DNA from 2 places in the Limosilactobacillus secundus genome. Region 1 is predicted to be linked to the other one. Evidence: a T-box and tRNA genes for the amino acid it is inferred to sense, from the RefSeq annotation. Region 1 holds a T-box; the other holds one or more tRNA genes.

Region 1 (3,433 bases):
AGACATTTGACAATTATGTGTGGCACTTTGTTGGTGATCAACCTCAAGACTTGGGATTAACTACCGATATTAAATTAGCTCCTAAAACACCGGCTTCAGAAGAAATAGCCAAGCAAATGCGGAAGGATGGCTTTAAATTTGTTGGCCCGACAATTATTTACTCTTTCATGACGGCAGTGGGGATGGTCAATGCCCGTTTGAAGTAAGAATGTATGGATTAACATTGATTGTTGGTTAATAATTGTGCTAAGATTATTCTCGTTATAAAGCAATTCCCGATAGGATTCACGTCTGAACGTGAAGATGCCTTGTAACCGCAACTACAAACTATTTGAAAGTTTCAATAGAATATGGGGGAATTAGAAAATGGCAGAACGACATTTATTTACATCCGAATCAGTATCAGAGGGACATCCAGATAAGATTGCTGACCAAATCAGTGACGCGATTTTAGATGAATTGCTTAAGAAGGATCCTGATTCACGGGTTGCAGTGGAAACATCAGTTACTACTGGATTAGTATTAGTCTTTGGTGAAGTTTCTACTAAGGCCTATGTTAATATCCAACAGATTGTGCGGGACACAATTCGTAAGATCGGTTATACAGATGGCAAGTACGGTTTCGATGCTGATAACTGTGCGGTTATCACTGCGATCGATGAACAATCACCAGACATTGCGCAAGGGGTTGATGACTCCTTAGAAACGCGTGAAGGTGAAGCTGACCCGCTTGATAAGATTGGTGCCGGTGACCAAGGATTGATGTTTGGTTACGCTACTGACGAAACACCTGAATACATGCCATTGACATTGGTTTTAAGCCATAAATTAATGCGTAAGATTGCTCAACTACGTAAGGATGGTGTTATCTCTTACCTTCGTCCAGATGCAAAGGCCGAAGTAACTGTAGAATACGATGAGAATGACAAGCCATTACGTGTTGATACCGTTGTTTTAAGTACCCAGCATGATCCAGAGGTTTCACTTGATCAAATTAAAAAGGATATTAAAGAACAAGTGATTGAAGCAGTCATTCCAGCTGAGTACCTTGATGACCAAACTAAGTACTTCATTAATCCAACCGGTCGCTTTGTAATCGGTGGACCTCAAGGGGATGCTGGTTTAACTGGACGAAAGATTATTGTTGATACTTATGGTGGAGCTGCCCATCATGGTGGTGGAGCCTTTTCTGGCAAGGATGCTACTAAGGTTGACCGTTCTGCTAGTTATGCTGCGCGCTACATTGCTAAAAACATTGTTGCAGCGGGTTATGCTAAGAAGGCTGAAATTCAAGTTGCTTATGCCATCGGGGTAGCAGAACCAGTATCGATCATGATTAATACTTATGGTACCGGTACCCGTTCAGAAGAAGAATTAATTGCCGCTGTTCGAAAAGTATTTGATTTACGTCCAGCTGGAATTATTGAAATGCTTGACTTGAAGCGGCCAATTTACAAGCAAACTGCTGCTTATGGTCACTTTGGTCGGACTGATGTGGATTTACCATGGGAACACCTTGATAAAGTTGACGAATTAAAAGAAATTTTAGGCTAATAATTTAGTTACACGCTTGCAATCATTAACGGTGGTTGTTAAAATAGGCGTTAAATATTTGATCGTAATAGAAATAGTAGTTTTTGACGAGGTCAGCAGAGATCCTGTGGTGGTGTGAACAGGAGACTGGTCATTTACGAACTCATCTAGATGTGATTATTACTGAATTTTAGTAGGTAATGACGTTTACCGCGTTAAGGTCCTAAGCGCCATGGATTCCATGGAAAACGGGTGGTACCGCGGAGTTATTTCGTCTCGTAGATTGATTTCTACGGGACTTTTTTATTACGATTATTAAAATCAGAACAAGGAGTAGAAAATATGGCTTACGATCATAAGACGATTGAAAAAAAGTGGCAAAAGTTTTGGAAGAAGAATGAAACTTTTAAAGCAGACCTTAATAAGGACCAAAAGAAGTATTATGCATTAGACATGTTCCCATATCCATCTGGTCAAGGACTCCACGTTGGTCACCCAGAAGGTTATACAGCTACGGATGTAATGTCACGGATGAAACGGATGCAAGGATTTAATGTCTTACATCCAATGGGGTGGGATGCATTTGGATTACCAGCTGAACAATACGCATTAAAGACTGGCCACAACCCTAAGGACTTTACGAACAAAAATATTGATCATTTCCGTGACCAAATCCAATCACTTGGCTTCTCATATGACTGGGACCGGGAAGTAAATACGACTGATCCTAAATTCTACAAGTGGACTCAATGGATTTTTGAACAGCTCTATAAGAAGGGGCTTGCTTACGAAAGTGAAATTATGGTTAACTGGGCCCCTGATTTTATGGGTGGGACAGTTGTTGCCAACGAAGAAGTTGAAGATGGCAAGACTAAACGTGGCGGCTATCCCGTCTATCGTAAGCCAATGCGCCAATGGGTTTTAAAGATTACTGCTTATGCGGATCGTTTGATTGATGATCTTGATCTTGTTGACTGGCCGGAAAGCGTTAAGGAAATGCAACGTAACTGGATTGGTCGTTCAGAAGGTGCTTCAGTATTTTTCCCAGTTGTGGGGAATGAAGATACTAAGATTGAAGTGTTTACGACGCGGGCAGATACGCTCTTTGGTGCTTCTTATGTTGTTCTTGCTCCCGAACAAGAATTAGTTGATCAATTGACAACACCAGAACACAAGGCGGAAGTTGAAAAGTACAAGGAAGAAGCATCACGGCGGTCTGATCTTGAGCGGACTGACTTAAACAAGGACAAGACTGGTGTATTTACTGGTTCTTACGTTATTAATCCAGTTAACGGTGAAAAACTACCAATTTGGATTAGTGATTACGTGCTTGCTTCATATGGAACTGGAGCAGTAATGGCTGTTCCTTCCGGAGATCAACGTGATTATGACTTTGCTACTAAGTTTGACTTGCCAATTAAGCCTGTTATTGAAGGAACAGATGTGTCAGAAGGTGCTTTTGATGGTGACGGTAAACACATTAATTCTGGTTTCCTTGATGGCTTGAACATTGCTGATGCAAAGCAAAAGATGATTGATTGGCTTGAAGAACACGATGCTGGTCATAAGAAGGTTAACTACCGTCTTCGTGACTGGATCTTCAGTCGGCAACGTTACTGGGGGGAACCAATTCCAGTTATCCACTGGGATGATGGGACAACCTCATTAGTTCCAGAAGATGAACTCCCACTTGAATTGCCAAAGACTGATAACATCGAACCATCAGGAACTGGTGAAAGTCCATTGGCGAATGTTGAAGATTGGGTTAACGTTTATGACGAAAATGGTCGTCATGGTCTTCGTGAGACTAATACCATGCCACAGTGGGCCGGTTCATCATGGTACTGGCTTCGGTACACCGATCCTCATAATGACAAGGAATTTGCCTCAAAAGAAGCGC
Region 2 (3,433 bases), on a different contig from region 1:
ATTCATTTTGACAATATTATCGCCAGCATATGATTCATTACCTAAAGACCAGAATAAAATCGACGGGTGGTTCTTAAATGTTTCATAGTTAGTCCGTGCTCGATCAACTACTACATCACGCCATTGGGGAACTGAACCAGGGACGTTATATGATGGTTCAATTGCTCCCATCTTCTGCCAGGTAGCATGGGATTCCAGATTGTTTTCGGCCATCATGTAAATCCCATTATCATCACAAAGGTAATACCACGGAATTTGATCTGGATAGTGACACGTCCGGACGGCATTAATATTATTTTCCTTAAAGGTGTGAATATCACTCGTCATATCATCCATCGTGATCGCGCGGCCACGTTTAGCATTCCATTCGTGACGGTTAACACCATTGATAATTAGCCGTTTACCATTCAATAGGACAACATGGTCTTTATTAATTTCGATTCGGCGAAAACCAAAACGATATGGAACGAGTTCGACCAAATTACCTTCGTCATCACGAATTTCAATCAACAATTGATAGAGGTAAGGATCATGGTTATCCCATAAGTGAACATTTTCTAAAAATTGATCCTGAACTTTTACCGGGGAGTCAACAGGGTGTGTTTCATTGACGAGCGTATTACCATCGTTGTCGATAACCCGCACATTAACGTTCCCGGTCTTTTCACCGTGAAGTTGAAGGTCAACATTAAAAATACCGTCCTGATAATTATCAGTAACAATTGGCCGAATATTAAGGTCTTCAACATGAACAAGTGGTTGAGCTAATAGGTTTACACTCCGGAAAATCCCAGAAAAGCGGAACATATCTTGATCCTCAATCCACGAGGCGGTACTATGCTTGAAAACTTCCACGGCTAAAACATTACCTTCATCTTGAACGTAAGGAGTCAGGTCAAATTCAGATGGGGTAAAACTGTCTTCAGCGTAACCAATAAAGTGACCATTAAGCCAAACATACATGGCACGCTCAACACCATCAAAACGAATGCGGATCTGCTTTCCCCGTAAAGAAGGTTCAAGGTCAAAATGTTTTAAGTATTCGCCAACAGTATTGTCATCCCCATCGCTAAACGATCCTTCTTGCGCATCATCAGGACTAAGGGCATATGCAGGACGACGGTAAATCTTACCTTCCCACGGAATCAAAGTGTTAATGTAATTATTTTGGGCATAATTATTTAGTTCAATCTCACTAGGAACTTCGATTGTTCCAAAGCTGCTGCTATCGTAATCTGTCTTATAAAAATCTTCTTCGCGTTCACGCGGGTTTTCAGCAAAGTTAAATTGCCATTGTCCATCCAAGTTTTGCGCAAAACGACTATTATTATGCCGCCATTCATCATAGTTGCCGTAATAATAATGGTCACTATGCGCAGGTAATTGATTAACCCGGAATGTTTCTGGATCATCAAGCCATTTGATATTTGCGTTCATTAATAGATCCCTCCTCGTTACTATCTACAACATCTAAAGTATAGCGCTTTCATCGTTGAGATAGCAAGAGAAGGAAGTAAAATTTACGTAAATTTTATTAAATGAAAATTTTAAAACAAAAAAAGCACTGAGCAAATATTACTCAGTGCTTTTTAAGTAGTGCGGCCGAGAGGACTTGAACCTCCACGGTCATAATCGACCATAAGATCCTTAATCTTACGCGTCTGCCAGTTCCGCCACGGCCGCATATCAACCAACGAATATTATTATAGCAAGATACCTATTCGTTGGCAACAACTTTTTTCAATTTTTTAAAAGAAATTTGTGACCACATCGCCGACAAATATATCGTTGGGTGTTGAACCGCCGTTGTCGCGCGATTTCAACACCACAACCAGTACAGATATAATGCCATTTTTTCTTGGAATTTACTTTTCTTTTACTAGTTAGTGGTGCATATCTCGATCCTCCCACCTGTACTAGTAAAGTCTTAAATTCTCTACTACGATGGCGGTAATCCATTCCTAACAGATGTAAATGATAATGGCACAATTCATGAAGAACCACTTGGCGCAGATTATGAAGATCAAATTCAGTATACATTAACGGGTTGATATCAATACGATGGTCACTTAAATAATAACGTCCACCGGTTGTTTTTAACCGCTTATTAAAAAATACCTTGTGCGTAAATTCCCGCCCAAAGTATTCTTTTGACCACTGTTCGGTCAATTGTTGTAATTCAGCATTAGTCATTCGTGACTGTCTCCGGTTCAAGCATCGTTAATTGAATCCGCTGACGCTTCAAGTCGACATCATCAATCCACACGTCCACAATATCACCAACGGCTACCATTGCCCGCGGATCACGAATGAACTGCTTACTCATCTTTGAAACATGAACTAACCCATCATGTTTGACACCAATATCAACAAAGGCTCCAAAGTCGACAACATTCCGGACAGTTCCCTGAAGTTTCATCCCCGGCTTAAGGTCTTCAATCGTCATTACATCATGGCGTAATAATGGAGCAGGCATTGAATCACGCAGGTCACGGCCTGGCTTTTGCAAAGAAGAAATAATATCAGTAACGGTTTCCGTTCCAACTTGATCATCCGTAAACTGCTTAACATCAATTTTCTTTAACTTATCATCAGCACTTGGCGTTCCCAACTCATCGACATTAATCCCTGCTGCTTGAATAATCTCTTCCGCCACCTGGTAACTTTCTGGGTGGACATCAGTGTTATCTAATGGATTTTCGCCACCAATAATCCGCAAGAAACCAACAGATTGTTGATAAGCTTTAGGTCCTAACCGTGGCACTTTCTTTAGCTGCGTCCGATTAGTGTACCGCCCATTTTCATCTCGGTAAGTAACGATATTCTTAGCAATCGTTTTATTAAGCCCGGAAATACGGGTTAATAATTGATAACTAGCTGTGTTGAGGTTGACCCCAACCCGGTTTACCGCCCGTTCAACAATTGTTTCCAGTTCCCCGCTCAATTCTTTCTTCGGCAAATCATGCTGGTATTGCCCAACACCAACCGCTTGCGGATCAATTTTAACTAATTCAGCAAGGGGGTCTTGCAGACGACGACCAATACTGATTGCGCTTCGTTGTTCAACATGCAGATCAGGGAATTCATCACGGGCTTCTTTACTTGCGGAATAAACTGAGGCTCCAGCTTCATTTACGATTACATAATAGATTGGCCGTTTGATCTTTTTAAGTGCTTCCGCAACAAACTGTTCTGATTCCCGGCTAGCTGTCCCGTTACCAATCGCAATCATTTCAACGTGGTACTTTTCTAGTAAGTCAATAAACTCGCTTTCTGCTGTCACACGTTGCTTTTCTGGCGCTGGTTTGTGGGGATAGATAACTGCTTTAGTTAAAAATTTCCCATTTTCATCAAGGACCGCCAACTTACAACCAGTTCGGTAAGCAGGGTCAAATCCTAACACAACTTTTCCCTTAATTGGTGCTTGCATCAA

The links. The T-box of region 1 lies ahead of leuS (leucine--tRNA ligase). A T-box ahead of a tRNA ligase gene usually reads a tRNA of that ligase, here a tRNA-Leu.
Region 2: it has a tRNA-Leu gene. The T-box ahead of leuS (leucine--tRNA ligase) is inferred to sense a tRNA for this amino acid. The anticodon was not compared.

Annotation. Positions count from the first base shown of each region.
Region 1 covers NZ_JAJGUA010000004.1:24,063-27,495, reverse strand. Annotated here, with positions in the region: gene LMB57_RS00200 (DNA-3-methyladenine glycosylase I) at 1-206, shown strand, start outside; SMK box riboswitch at 257-369, shown strand; gene metK (methionine adenosyltransferase) at 367-1,554, shown strand; T-box leader at 1,607-1,815, shown strand; gene leuS (leucine--tRNA ligase) at 1,876-3,433, shown strand, end outside.
Region 2 covers NZ_JAJGUA010000032.1:109,034-112,466, forward strand. Annotated here, with positions in the region: gene LMB57_RS05240 (glycoside hydrolase family 2 TIM barrel-domain containing protein) at 1-1,437, opposite strand, end outside; tRNA gene LMB57_RS05245 (tRNA-Leu) at 1,598-1,683, opposite strand; gene LMB57_RS05250 (SprT family protein) at 1,741-2,193, opposite strand; gene LMB57_RS05255 (Tex family protein) at 2,186-3,433, opposite strand, start outside.